DNA from 3 places in the Methylosinus sp. RM1 genome. Region 1 is predicted to be linked to each of the others. Evidence: predicted binding sites of a transcription regulator. Region 1 holds the regulator's gene; each other region holds the start of a gene.

Region 1 (4,781 bases):
CCGGGCACGACGATCTCGGCGACCATCGCCAATGAATTCACCGAGGCGGTCGGCGATCTCTATACGTCGGCGCTGATCGAGCTCGGCCTCATCCTCTTCGTCATCACCTTCTTCGTTCTGGCGGCGGCGCGCTTCATGCTGATGCGCATCGAGCAGAAATCGGGAGCCTGACCTTTGTCCCTCTATTCCTCCCGCCGACGCACCAATGCGCTCGCGACCACTCTGTGCTGGACCGGCACGATTTTCGGTCTCGCCTGGCTGGTGCTGATCCTCGGCGCGCTGATCTATGAAGGCGCCCGCGGCCTGACGCCGGCCGTCTTCACCGAAATGACGCCGCCGCCCGGCTCCAGCGGCGGTCTGCTCAACGCCATCGCCGGCTCGCTGGTGATGACGGTGATCGGCGTGCTGCTCGGCACGCCGCTCGGAATGCTCGCCGGCACCTTCATGGCCGAATATGGCCGCTACTCGAAGCTCGCCACCGTGGTGCGCTTCATCAATGACATTCTGCTCAGCGCGCCCTCCATCGTCATCGGCCTCTTCGTCTATACGGTGGTGGTGGCCCGCGTCGGACATTTCTCCGGCATAGCGGGCGCTCTGGCGCTCGCCGTGCTGGTGGTGCCGGTCGTCGTGCGCACGACGGAGGACATGCTGCTGCTGGTTCCGAGCCCGCTGCGCGAGGCGGCGGCGGCGCTCGGCCTGCCGCGCTCCCATATGCTGATGCGCGTCGCCTATCGCGCCGCGAAATCCGGCATCGTCACCGGCGTGCTGCTGGCCGTGGCCCGCGTCTCCGGCGAGACCGCGCCGCTGCTCTTCACCTCGCTCAACAATCAGTTCTGGAGCACCGACCTCAACGCGCCGGTCTCCAGCCTGCCCGTCGTCATCTTCCAATTCGCGCTCTCGCCCTACAAGGATTGGCAGCAGCTCGCCTGGACCGGCGCTCTGCTCGTCACCGTCGCCGTCCTTCTGCTCTCCATCACCGCGCGCGCGCTCAGCAGCCAGGGAAAACAAAAATGACCGCCATGCCGGTTGTCGAAGCCTCCATTCCGACCAAAGTCTCGGTTCGCGATCTGGATTTCTATTACGGGTCGTCGAAAGCGCTGAAATCGATCTCGCTGCCGCTCTACACCAATAAGGTGACGGCCTTCATCGGCCCATCCGGCTGCGGCAAATCGACTCTGCTGCGCATATTGAACCGCATGTACGACCTCTATCCGCGGCAGCGCGCCGAGGGCGAGGTGCTGCTCGACGGCGAGAACATCCTCGACCCGAGCATCGACCTCAACCTGCTGCGCTCGCGCGTCGGCATGGTGTTCCAGAAGCCGACGCCCTTCCCCATGTCGATCTACGACAATATCGCCTTCGGCATTCGCCTCTATGAGAAGCTGTCGCGCAGCGAGCTCGACGGCCGCGTCGAGGCGGCGCTGCGTGGCGCGGCGCTGTGGGACGAAGTGCGCGACAAGCTGAATTCGAGCGGCCTCGGCCTCTCGGGCGGCCAGCAGCAGCGCCTGTGCATCGCGCGCACCGTCGCCATTCAGCCGGAGGTGATCCTGTTCGACGAGCCCTGCTCGGCGCTGGACCCGATCTCGACGGCGAAGATCGAGGAGCTCATCGACGAATTGTCGGAGCGCTACACGATCGCCATCGTCACCCACAATATGCAGCAGGCGGCGCGCGTCTCCGATTACACCGCCTTCATGTATCTCGGCGATCTCGTCGAATTCGGCGAGACGAACAATCTGTTCACCGCGCCGCAGAACAAGAAGACCCAGGACTATATCACCGGCCGCTTCGGCTGAGCGCGATCGCGCACGAGGATTATGAGACATGAGCGAACATATCGTCAGCTCCTATGACCGCGACCTCGAAGTGCTCGGCCGCCGTATCGCCGAGATGGGAGGCATCGCCGAGAAAATGCTCGCCGAAGCCATGGATGCGCTCGCTAATTTCGACATCGAGCTCGCCCATCGCGTCGTCGCCACCGATCAGCGCCTCGACGCGCTGCAGCGGGAGATAGAGGAGAACGCCATCCTCACCATCGCGCGGCGTCAGCCGCTCGCCATCGATCTGCGCGAATGCATCGCCGCGATGCGCATCGCCGCCGATCTCGAGCGCGTCGGCGATCTCGCCAAGAGCATCGCCAAGCGCACGGTGAAAATCCTCTCCGAGGCGCGCGTGCCGCGCGCCATCATCGGCCTCAAGACGATGGCGGAAGTGGCCGCCATGCAATTGAAGGACGTGCTCGACGCCTACGCCCAGCGCGACGTCGAGCGCGCCCGCGCCGTGTGGACCAATGACAGCGAGCTCGACGCGCTGGAAGATTCGGTGTTCCGCGATCTCCTCACCTTCATGATGGAGGATCCGCGCAACATCTCCTTCTGCACGCATCTGCTCTTCTGCTCGAAGAATATAGAGCGGATCGGCGATCACACCACCAATATCGCCGAGACGATCGTCTATCTCGTCACTGGCGAGTCGATGCCGACCGACCGCCCCAAGGGCAAGTCGTCCAGCATCTCCCCCAGCGTGGAAACGGATGAGCCCTCGCAATGAACGAGATTCGCGTCGCAACGCCGCGCGAGACGCCGCACGATCGGGCGCCGCGAATTCTCGTCGTGGAAGACGAGGCGGCCCTCGCATTGTTGCTCGCCTATAATCTCGAATCGGAAGGCTTCCAGGTCGAACATGTCGAGCGCGGCGACGAGGCGGAAATCCGCCTCGCCGAATCCGTGCCCGATCTCGTCATTCTCGACTGGATGCTGCCCGGCGTTTCCGGCCTGGAAATCTGCCGGCGGCTGCGCGCGCGCGACGACACGCGCACAATGCCGATCATCATGCTCACCGCGCGCGGCGACGAGAATGAGCGCGTGCGCGGTCTCTCGGTGGGCGCCGATGATTATGTGGTGAAGCCCTTCTCCACGCCGGAGCTGATGGCGCGCGTTCACGCTCTGCTGCGCCGCGCGCGGCCGGAGCGCGTGGCGACGCGGCTCGTCGCCGGCGACATAGACCTCGACCGCGAGACGCGGCGGGTGAAGCGCGGCGGGCGCGAGATTCATCTCGGCCCGACGGAGTTCCGCCTGCTGGAATATCTGATGGAAAAGCCCGGCCGCGTCTTCTCGCGCGCGCAATTGCTCGACAGCGTCTGGGGGCTGTCGGCGGAGATCGACGAGCGCACCGTGGACGTCCATGTCGGCCGTCTGCGCAAGGCGATCATCCGCGGCCGCGAGAAGGACCCGATCCGCACTGTGCGCGGCACCGGCTATTCTTTCGACGAGACCTTCGGGCGCAATTGAGGCGCGGCCGAAGGCTCCTCTCTCGACATCGCATCATCACGCTGTCGGCGCCGCCTCGTCGCGAGCCGTCTCGACGAGGCGCTCGAGATCGCCGAGACCTTGCTCGAAAGCGCCGCCGACCATTTTTTCCGGCCGCATGACGAGGCTGAACAGCTTGCCGAGGAAGGGCTGGCGCCCTTTCATGTCCCAGGTGACGAGCGAGCCGCCATTCTGCGGCGCAATGGTGAATTCGACGCGATTGCTGCATTTCATCGGCCGATCCAGGCGTAATGTGACGACCACTTTCGACGGCGCGACGGACTCGACGATCTCGACTCGCCCCGCGCCGACCTTCGCATTGCCTTCGAAATCGCAGGCCGCGCCGACGCCGCGTTCCGGCCCGGCGTAGGAGAGCTTCACACTCGGATCCTTCACGAAAGGACTCCATTCATTGCTCGCGCGCGGATCGTCGATCAGCGGAAATATTCGCTCCGGCGGCGCGGCGATGAAGATGGAGCGCGCGATATGGCAGACGTCCGGCTGGCGCGCGGCCAGGACGAGAATTGCGGCGATGATGACGGCGACGCCGGCGCCGATGATTTCCAACATGTCGAACCTCGAAAAAAAGCGGAGCGGCGCTCCCGCTCGCGAGCGAAAGAGCGCCGCGCGCCGTCATTGCGGCAGCACCACCATCCAGGGCACGCCGAAGCGGTCGGTGAGCATTCCGAACGCGGGTGAGAAGAAAGTTCTGGTCAAGCGCATCTTCGTCTCGCCGCCCTCGGCGAGCGCTGCGAAGACGCGTTCGGCCTCCTCTTGCGTCTTCGCGCTATAGGACAGCGAGAAGCCCTTGAAGCCGGTCTCCTCGCCGTCGCCGTCCGAGCCGAAGACGATCGTGTCGCCGATCTTCAGCGCCATATGCATGACCTTGGCGCTCCAGCCCGGCGGCAGCATTTCCTCCGGCTGGGGCAAAGGGCTGTCCTTGTAGCGCATCAGCATCTGTATCTGCGCGCCGAGCGCCTTCTCATAAAAGGCGGCGGCTTCTTCGGCGCGGCCGTCGAAGATCAGATAGGGTTGAATCGACATCATGTTTCTCCCAGCGAGCGTCGCGGACGGGCGCTCGTTTCGTGGGAGGAGATCATGTCCGCGCAAAGCGCTTCGTCAACCGTCCCGCACCTTTTTCACTTCGGGACGATGATCATCCAGAGCACGCCGAAGCGATCGACCGCCATGCCGAAGGTGGCGGCGAAAAACGTCTCGCCCAAGGGCATTCGCGCTTCGCCGCCATCGGCGAGCGCGCCGAACATGCGCTCGGCCTCCGCCACGCTCTTCGCCTCGAGCGAGACGCCGAATCCGTTGAAGCCGGAAGGACCCGTTCCGCATCCATCCGACAGGAAAATTTCCGAATCGCCGATCCGAAGGCAGGAATGCATGATCTTCTTGCCCCAATCGGGCGCGAGCGCGCCGGGCGGCGGCGGCTCGGGGCTCTCGTCGAAGCGCAGCAGGAAATTCACC
Region 2 (4,781 bases), on a different contig from region 1:
TTGCCGCTCTCCTGCAACATGCGCGCGAGCTGGAGATCGAAGCCGTGATCGGCGGCGATGAGACAGGCGGGGCTCTCGCGAAGACGCGTCGAGACGCGCACATCCTCGACCTCTCCGCCGAGCGTCTCCTTCAACATTGCGGTGAGCAGCGCGACCTCCGCGCTCGCTTCCGCCGGCGGCGTGTCGGCGGCGCCTTCCGGCGTCGGCACGGCGTCGATGTCGGCTGCGCCCTGCGTCACCGATTTGAACGGCTTGCCGTCATAGCCGACGGCGCTCGTCACCCAGAAGGAGTCGACCGGATCGTCGAGCAGCAGCACGTCTATGCCCTTGGCGCGATAGCCCTCGAGCTGCGGGCTGGCGGCGAGCCGCTTCTTGTCGTCGCCGGCGATGTAATAGATCGCGGTCTGATTGGGCCGCAGATTTTCGACATAGTCCTTCAGGCTGCGCCCGCCGTCCGGATGCTGCGCCGTCGAAAATCGCGCAATGGCGAAAATCTCGTCGCGGCGCACGGGGTCCTCGTGCAGGCCCTCCTTGATGACGGCTCCGAAATTCTTCCACAGGGCGGCGAACTTCTCCGAATCATTGGCGGCGAGATCGGAAAGCTCCTTGAGCACGCGCGTGCCGATCGCCTTGCGGATGGCGCCAATGATCGGATTGTTCTGCACCATCTCGCGCGAGACGTTGAGCGGCAGATCGGCGCTGTCGACGACGATGCGCATGAAGCGCAGCCATGGCGGCAGAAGATCGGCCTCGCGCGAGATCAGCACGCGGCGCACATAGAGCTTGGAGCGGCTCTTGCGCTGCGGATCGAAGAGATCATAGGGCCGCGAGCCGGGCGCGAAGGCGAGCACCGTATACTCGGTGCGCCCCTCGGCGCGCCAATGAATGGTGAGCGCCGGCTCATCGAACTGGCCGGAAATCTGCTGATAGAAATCCTTATAGTCTTGTTCGCTGATCTCCGATTTCGGCCGCGTCCACAGCGCCGAGCCGTCGGTGAGGCGGCGCGGCTCCTTGCCCTTCTCCTCGACGAGGTCGATCGGTATCGCTATGGCGCCCGAATGCTCGCGCAAGATCTGCTCGATGCGATAAGGCTCGAGGAACTCCTCGGATTCCGCATTGAGATGCAGCGTCACCTTCGTGCCGACCGCGGGCGCGTCCGCCACGGCGAGCGGCGCGATCTGAAACGAGCCCTTTCCTTCCGACGTCCAGAGAAATGCGTCCGCAGAGCCGGCGCGGCGGGTCGCCACTTCGATGCGATCTGCGACCATGAAGGCGGAATAAAAGCCGATGCCGAAACGTCCGATCAGAGTTCCGCCCTTCTCGCCGCCCTGCTCATCGCCGCCCTTGGCCGCGAGCTCATCGAGAAAGGCGCGCGTGCCGGAACTCGCTATGGTGCCGAGCGCGGCGACGAGATCCTCGCGCGACATGCCGACGCCATTATCGGCGACGCTCAGCGTGCGGGCCTCCTTGTCGAGCGCAATGGTGACGAGCGGCGCGCCGGCCTGCGCCGCCAGCGCTTCGTTCGCCACCGATTCGAAGCGCAGCTTCTCGATCGCATCCGCCGCATTGGACACGAGCTCGCGCAGAAAAATGTCGCGCTCCGAATAGACCGAATGAGTCATCAGCTCCAGGAGCCGCGCGACATCGGCCTGGAAGCCGTAATCGCTGCGCTCGGCTGCGTCGATCGTATGTGTTTCGGCGTGATCGTTCACGGGCGTCGTCTCCGCTTGTCTGTCGGCCTCGCCCCGCGCCGCTTCCCGCAAAATGGAAGCATGGCCGACGGCGCGCGGGCGCTGGCCGGGATATAGAGATCGTCATTGATCGGCAATGCCCCTGCCCGAGCCGCCTCGAGCGGAGCGCGCGGCTGATATCGGGGATCGTCGGCGAAGTTGCAAGATCGCTCGCCGCGATGAGCGGCGCGCGAGAACGAAAGGCGCGCGCGCAAAACAAGACGGGCCGCCCGAGCGTGCTCGGCCGGCCCGTCCATCGCCACGAACTCACGCTGCTCGAAAAGCGCCCTTCCGGGGGGCTGGGGGGCTGACGAAATCCGGAAAAACCACTTCTCGAGCCTGTCGAGGCAATAGGCTAGATATTGGTCGCCTCCTTTGGCGGACAAGGGGCTCGATATTGGCGAAAATGTGAAATCTCGTCTTTTGCGCGCAGGACCGATCGTCGCCGGATTGTCATCTTTGTCTTGCCCTCCCGCATTTGCCGCGCGATCATGCGCGAGAAATGGGGACAGCGGCATGAGCGAGACGGAGACGACCGAACCCAGCAGGCGGCGCGGCCTGCTCGCCGTCGTGGCAGGCCGCGGGACCAACGACAAGGATCGCCCGAAAGCCGCGCCCGAGAAAAGCGCTCCGCTCGTGTCCTTCGACCGGCGCGAATTGCGGCTCTTGCTCGATCTCTACGGCGCCAAGGTCGCCGCCGGCGAATGGCGCGATTATGCGATCGATTTTTCTCCCGGCAAGGCCATGTTCTCGATCTTTCGCCGCGCCAGCGAGGCGCCGCTCTATCGCATCGAGAAAAACCCCGAGCTCGCCCGCCGCCAGGGCGCCTTCTGCGTCGTCGCCGCCGGCGGGCTGGTGATGCGCCGCGGCCACGATCTCGCGCGCGTCGTCGCCGTGCTGCAGAAAAAGCTGGAATTGGTGCGCGATTGAACTTTCGCCGAAGCAAAAAAGGCCCCGCCGGAGCGGGGCCTTCTCATTCTCTGTCGCTCGCGCGTCGCGCGATCAGTCGTTGCGCTCGCCGAAGAGGTAGAGCAGCGACTGGAACATGTTGATGAAGTCGAGATAGAGCGACAGCGCGCCGAAGATGCTCTGCTTCGCCACCACCTCGTGACCATAGCCGGCGCTCTGATAATAGCCGTCCTTGATCGACTGCGTGTCCCAGGCGGTGAGGCCCGCGAAGATGAGCACCGACAGGATCGACAGAGCGAACTGCATCACGGTGCTCTGGAAGAACAGATTGACGAGGCTCGCGAGCACCAAGCCGATCAGGCCCATCACCAGGAAAGAGCCGAAGGCCGAGAGATCGCGCTTCGTGGTGTAGCCATAAAGGCTGAGACCGCCGAAGGCCGCAGCAGTGATGAAGAACACCTTGGCGATCGACGCGCCGGTGAACACGATCATGATCGACGACATCGACAGGCCCATCACCGCCGAGAAGGCGAGGAACAGGTTGCGAGCCGTCGCAGCGGAGACGCGGTCGGCGCGAAAGCCGAGAAAGAACACGAACGCCAAGGGCGCGAGCATCACCGCCCATTTCAGCGGGCTCGTGTAGAGCATCTGGCCGAAGGGGGTGAGCGCGATCTGCCGGCCGCCTTCCTTGGCGACGGCGAGCATATGCGTGCCGAGCGCCACCAGGCCGGTGACGCCGAGACCCAGCACCATGTAATTGTAGACGCCGAGCATGTAGGCGCGCAGGCCCTGGTCGATCTCGGCCGTGCCGGCTCGGGAGACGCCGCCCCGATAGCCGAAGCTCGTGTTGCGGTCGAAATTGGACATAGCATCCTCTCGTAAAAGGCCGCGCGGCCGGTCATCCGGCCAATCGGCGCGGTCCTCGCCGCCGAATATGGCGTGCGAGCGGAGGAAAAACAAGAGTCCGCGCGGCAAATCCGGCGAAGTCCGCGCCTCGTCCAACAAGCTTCAAGAAAAACATGCAGTATTGATCGCCCGCCGCGTTCGAAAACTATCGCGGGCGATGGGAAGAGCGCAGATCGCTCCACTCGCCGCTCGCGCCGCCCGCTCGCGCTCTTGCCGCTCCCGGAGAATGCGCTAACATGCCGCATTGTCGCGGGCGGCGAGCGACCGGGTCTCGCGATCCGGCTCTCGTTTCGTCGTCGGAGCGAGCCTGTCCGGGGAAACGAGGCGCGCACAAAATGCTCCATGGGGGAATCATCATGCCCGACAGCGGTCTTGCCCCGTTCTGGCGGTCGATCGATGGGTTTCTACGCTCTGCGACTCGTTTCTCTCCGCCCGCTCTCCTCGTCCTGCTGCTGACGCTGCTCGCCGCGGCGTCGCCCGCCTCGGCGCATGGCCGGCTCGGCTCCGCCGAAGGGCGATGCCGCCTGTTCGTCGGCCCCGACATCATGAATTTCACCGGCTATCTTCCCGACGCCTCGAAAAACGAGTTCTGCGAGGATATTCCGGCGACCGGCCACACCATCATCGCGCTCGACGCCGAGCAGGACGAGCTGCGCGACATGGCGGTGGAGATCCGAATCGTCAAAGACGTCGGCGGCGAGGAGAAGGAGAATGCCGATATCGACGCGGTCACTGTCGCCTATCGCGGTCCGCGCCTCTATCCGACCGGCACGATCAATTTCGAGCACTATTTTCCCGACGCGGGCTATTTCGTCGGCATCGTCACCGTGACCGGCGAGCATGGCGAGCGATGGGTGTCGCGCTTTCCCTTCTCTGTGGGAATGAGCTTCATGCGCACGCTCCCCCTCTATCTGCTGATGGGCATAGGCGTCGTCGCCATGTTCTTCGTCTATCTGCGGCATCGGCCGATACATCCGCTGAAGACGGCGGACGCCGAGCCGGCGGAATAATCCGCCGAGCCGCGAAGGCCGCTCAGTCGCCGGCGCCTCCGATCTTCTCGGCGAGCAGCGCGATGGTCTTGGAATAGACCTTCGCCTTGTTCCATTCGAGCAGCGCGGGGAAATTGGGCTCGCCCTCGTTCCAGCCGGCGCCCGGCTTCCAGCCGGAGCCCTGCAGGAAATTGGCGGTGGAGGCGAGCACATCCGCCGTGTTGTGAACGAGATCGCGCTTGCCGTC
Region 3 (4,781 bases), on a different contig from region 1:
TGGGCCGGCCAGGCCGGCACAGACGGCGCGCTGTGGTCGCTGGCCTGCGAGTTCTGGTACTATCTTTTGTTCCCGCTGCTGCTGCTTCCTTTGGCGCGCGCCTATTCGGAACCCGCGCGCCTCGCCGGCTTCGCCCTCGGCGCGCTGCTGCTGCTGCTCCTCTCGCTTCCCTCCTCGCGCGTGCCTTTCGGCTTCGCGCTATGGGCCATGGGCGCGCTGGCGGCCCGCGCGAAGCGCCCGCTCTTCGCCGGCAAATATCTGTCGCTGGGGATTTTTCTCGCGGCGCTCGTCGTCGCCCGCCTCGCCGCGCGCGGGCCTCTCTTCGAGGCGCATCCGGTTCTGCACGACATCGCCGACGCGCTCACCGCGGCGACGCTCGCCAATCTGCTGGCGACGCTGCGCTTTTCGGAAAGCGGCTTTGCGCTCGGAGATTCGGCGCTGCATCGCCGGCTCGCAGATTTCTCTTTCTCGCTCTACGCCACGCATATGCCGATCGTTTTCTTCTTCTGGGCCGGAGCCGGCCATATTTTCGGCGTGGACTGGCACAAGCTTCTGCCGACGTCGACGCATTGGCTCGTCACGGCGGCGCTGCTCCTCGTCGCCGTCGCGACGGCCTTCGTCTTCTCGCGTGTGACCGAGGCGCATACGCCGGCGCTGCGGCGGCTTCTGCATGCGGCTGTCGCCGCGCTGGACCGGCGCGCGCGGCTCGGCGAGCGCGCCCGCTGGGTTGGCCAAGGTCGAGCCAAGGGGCTATAACTCAGCCCCGCCCAGCTTTTTTTCATTTGGAGCGATCCGTTCGCTCCAAAGCCTTCGGAGACACATGCCCGTCCTTCTGTCGCAATTCATCGAGGCATGTCGTTGGGTGGGCGCGCTGCTGGTGCTCGCCGTCCACTCCACCAATATGTTCGTCAATCTCGCGGACATAATGAGCGCTCCCCATGCGGCGAGCGTCTACGCCTGGTGGTTCTTCGTCAGCTTCGAGCTCGGTCATCAGGCCGTCGTCGGCTTCTTCGCCATTTCGGGCTATCTGGTCGGCGGCGCCGTGCTGGCGCAGCTGCGCAAGGACAAGCCCTTTCTGCGCGACTATCTCATCCATCGCTTCGCGCGCATCTATATCGTCCTCGCGCCGGCGCTGCTGGTCACAGTGGCGGCGGATGGGATCGGCCGCGGCTGGCTCGGCGACAGCGGCGTCTACGACTGGCCGGTGTTCAAGGACCATTATCGCGCCGATCTCTTCCTCGGCTCGCTGGCCAATCTCGCGGCGATCTATTGCGATTTCTTCGGCACCAATGGGCCGCTCTGGTCGCTCGCCTGCGAGTTTTGGTATTACATCTCCTTTCCGCTGCTGCTGCTGCCCTTCGCCCGCGCCTATTCGCTGCGGACGCGCGCTGTCGGATTCGCGCTCGGCCTCGCCATTCTGGTGGTCATGTCGATCCCCTCCGGCGGCTGGTTTCGGTTCGGCTATCTGCTCTGGGGCCTCGGCGCGCTGGCGACTCTGGCGCGGCGCCCACTGGTCCAATCGCGCTGGATCGCGCTCGCGCTCTATGTCGCGGCCGTCATCCCCATCCGCCTATTGGTGCGCGGCCCCAATCTCGAGGCCTTCCCCTATCTCGCCGATCTCGCCGATACGTTGGCGGCCGTTCTCTTCCTCAATCTCGTGGTGACGCTGCGCTTCGGGCCGCAGCAGGGCTGGGCGCTGTTCCAGCCGCAGCTGCATCGGCGGCTCGCCGATTTCTCCTTCTCGCTCTACAGCGTGCATATGCCGCTGCTGATTCTGGCGCGCGCTTTCGTCGATCAGCGCTTCGGCGCGCTATGGGCGCGCGAGCTGGCGACGCCCGTCCATTGGCAGGTGATGGCGGCGGTGATGACAGCGGCGGTCGTCTTCGGCTTCCTCTTCTCGCGCGTCACCGAGGCGCACACCAATTCCGCGCGGCGCGCGCTGCGCAGAGCCTTCGAGGCGGCGGAGGAGCGTCGGCGCCGGCGCGTCCCGCCGCCGCTCGAGGAGCTGGAGCGCAAGCCGCAAAAAGCCGACGCCTGATTGTGAAGGTCAACCGTGCCGCCCCCTGTCGACGAACCGTCGCATCCCTTCTCTAATGGCGAGGACCCGAGGCGGGCCGCAGAGGGCGCGCGCCTGCGGGGACGCACGAAAATGAAGACGATGCCGTCGAGCGTCGCGATCGTGGGCGATTCGCCCTTTCTCTGGGTCATGCGCTTCGATGCGGAGGGCGCGGCGACGCTCGTCGCCGACCACGATTCCGCGCAGCTGGATGTGGAAGCCGACGGCTATTTCTGGGTCCATCTCAATGTCGCCGATCTGCGTTATCGCGATTGGGTCGCCGGCCGCTCGCAAATGCCGGCCGAGGCGCGCGCCCTGCTCATCGACCAGGACAGCCATCAGCGGCTCGACGCCGACGAGCAAGCGCTGTGGGGCGTGATCGCCGATTACGGCCGCGATCTCGAGCGGGAGGAAGACGTGCTGCGTCCGCTGCGCGTCGTCGTCACCGAGCGCTGCATCGTCACCGCCCGCCGCTACGCCGTCGAATCGACCGCCGCCATTCGGCAGGCGGCGCTGGAGGGCCAGCGCCTGCGCGCGCCGCTCGATCTCTTCGAGGCGCTGGTGACGCGCAGCCTCGTCTCCATGGATATCGGGCTCGAGAAGCTTCTCGCCAAATTCAACAAGATCGAGGATCGCGTGCTCGACGACGAGACGCATGACGATCGGCGCGATCTCGGCGCGCTGCGCCGGCAGACGATCCGCCTGCGCCGCGAGCTCGCCGACGGGCAGCGCGTTTTTTCCCGCACGGCTTTCTCGCCGCGCGTCACGCCGCCGACTCATGCGGCGCTGCGCCGGCTGACCCAGCGATTCGATTCGTTGCAGCAGGAGCTGCAGGCGGTGGAGGAGCGCGCGCGCCTGCTGCAGGACGAGATCGTCTCCAATCTCACCGCCGAGACCAATCGCCAGCTCTATGTGCTGACCATTCTCGGCACGCTGCTGATGCCGCCGACTCTCGTCTCCGGCATTTTCGGCATGAACACCAAGAATCTGTTTTTCGGCGACAATGAGCAGGGCACGCTCTATGCGGCGGCGCTCTGCGTCGCCTCGGCGGCGGCGGCCTTTTTCGCGCTGATGTGGATCAAGCGCCGCGAGGGTTAGCGGAACTCGCGCCCACTCGCCGCGCACTGCCGATCGGCGTCACGCCGCTGCGAGGCTCTCGAACAATCCCCGGCCGTCGATTCCGCCGACCAGCGGATCGATGAGATTTTCGGGATGCGGCATCAGACCGAGCACATTGCGGCGCTCGGAGAAGATTCCGGCGATGTCGTTGCGCGAGCCGTTGGGATTGGCCTCGCCGCCGACGCGCCCGAGTGAATCACAATAGCGGAAGGCGACGAGCCCCTCGCCCTCGAGCCGCGCGATCGTCTCGTCGTCGGCCTCGTAATTGCCCTCGCCATGGGCGATGGCGACCTCGATCGTCTGGCCCTGGCGATAATGGCTGGTGAAGGCGGTGTCGGCGCGCTCGACGCGCAAATGCTGCATTCGGCAGACGAAGCGCAGATTGGCGTTGCGCATCAGCACGCCCGGCAGCAGGCCGCCCTCGCACAAAATCTGGAAGCCGTTGCAGACGCCGAGCGTCAGACCGCCGCGCGCGGCATGGGCGCGCACCGCGTCCATAATGGCCGCGCGGCCGGCGATTGCGCCGCAGCGCAGATAATCGCCATAGGAGAAGCCGCCCGGCAGCACGACGAGATCCGTGCCCGCGGGCAGCTCGGTCTGCGAATGCCAGACCATGGCCGGTTCGTGGCCGGTCGCTTGGCGAAGCGCGCGCGCCATATCGCCTTCGCGATTGGAGCCGGGAAAGACGATGACGGCGGCTCTCATGGGCTCGCGATCTCGATCTGGAAATTCTCGATGACGGTGTTGGCGAGCAGCTTCTCGCAGGCGGCGCGCAGCCGCTCCTCGGCCAGCGCGCGGTCGGAGCCCTCGAGCTCTATGTCGAACACCTTGCCCTGCCGCACGCCGCCGACGCCCTCGACGCCGAGCGAGGCGAGCGCGCCCTCTATGGCCTTGCCCTGCGGATCGAGCACGCCGTTTTTCAAGGTGACGATGACGCGGGCTTTCATGCGGCGGCTTTCTCGGGGTTCGGCTGCAATGGGCTGGCCGCAGGGTTAGCGGGCGACGCGCCGGAGCGCAAGCCGTTCTCTCGCCGCCGTTCTCGCCGCGCCGCTTCAGGCCGAGCGCGAGCGCAGCGCGTAGACGAAGCCGGCGGCGCCGAGCAGCGCGATCGTCGCGGCGAAGATCGGCCGGCCGGCGGCGAGCGTCAGCACGACGGCGACGAATGTCGCGACGCCGATCACCGACGCGACGATGAAGGCGCCGAGCGGCGAGGTGGAGCGGGCGGCCGTCGCGCTGCGCCGCCGCGGCTGGCCGGCGACGGCCGAGACGATCGCCTGATAGGCCGGATCGAAAATGATTCGATCGATCGAGAGCGGCGGCGCCGAATAGGGAAAGCCGCCGGACGGCGACGCGAAATCGCGGTCATAGGTGGTCGCCTCGAAGGCGCCCGGTCCCGTCTTGGCCAGATAGATGTCGATGGTGGCGGTGTCGCGCTCGCCGTCGCGGACCAGCAGGGCGGCGCGAATCGTCGCGGCCGCATCGTCGGCGTTGCGCGAGGGCAGGCGCGAGCGCGGAACGACGTCCGCCTCCTCGAGGAATTCCTTCGTCGTTTCGCCGCGCGCCTCCGCGGCGGAGCGCGCGGCCGCCTGCGCCTCCCGCACGATGA

What was found. Region 1 encodes PhoB, which activates phosphate uptake and scavenging genes when phosphate is short. Its sites were predicted from a motif close to TGTCATNNANCTGTCAT; they were not measured.
Region 2: FMZ75_RS11790 (DUF2794 domain-containing protein) is a predicted target of PhoB. The motif match lies at 2,171-2,187, and genes of this name have one in related genera.
Region 3: FMZ75_RS01735 (CorA family divalent cation transporter) is a predicted target of PhoB. The motif match lies at 2,065-2,081, and genes of this name have one in related genera.

What each region holds. Positions count from the first base shown of each region.
Region 1 covers NZ_WOVC01000009.1:120,429-125,209, reverse strand. The annotation lists gene pstC (phosphate ABC transporter permease subunit PstC) at 1-171, shown strand, start outside; gene pstA (phosphate ABC transporter permease PstA) at 175-1,014, shown strand; gene pstB (phosphate ABC transporter ATP-binding protein PstB) at 1,011-1,796, shown strand; gene phoU (phosphate signaling complex protein PhoU) at 1,825-2,550, shown strand; gene phoB (phosphate regulon transcriptional regulator PhoB) at 2,547-3,290, shown strand; gene FMZ75_RS08775 (SRPBCC family protein) at 3,327-3,878, opposite strand; gene FMZ75_RS08770 (VOC family protein) at 3,942-4,355, opposite strand; gene FMZ75_RS08765 (VOC family protein) at 4,448-4,781, opposite strand, start outside.
Region 2 covers NZ_WOVC01000014.1:59,988-64,768, forward strand. The annotation lists gene htpG (molecular chaperone HtpG) at 1-1,712, opposite strand, end outside; gene FMZ75_RS11790 (DUF2794 domain-containing protein) at 2,247-2,660, shown strand; gene FMZ75_RS11795 (Bax inhibitor-1/YccA family protein) at 2,733-3,506, opposite strand; gene FMZ75_RS11800 (hypothetical protein) at 3,881-4,555, shown strand; gene FMZ75_RS11805 (lytic transglycosylase domain-containing protein) at 4,578-4,781, opposite strand, start outside.
Region 3 covers NZ_WOVC01000002.1:84,099-88,879, forward strand. The annotation lists gene FMZ75_RS01725 (acyltransferase) at 1-756, shown strand, start outside; gene FMZ75_RS01730 (acyltransferase) at 821-2,038, shown strand; gene FMZ75_RS01735 (CorA family divalent cation transporter) at 2,150-3,154, shown strand; gene purQ (phosphoribosylformylglycinamidine synthase subunit PurQ) at 3,194-3,880, opposite strand; gene purS (phosphoribosylformylglycinamidine synthase subunit PurS) at 3,877-4,122, opposite strand; gene FMZ75_RS01750 (hypothetical protein) at 4,228-4,781, opposite strand, start outside.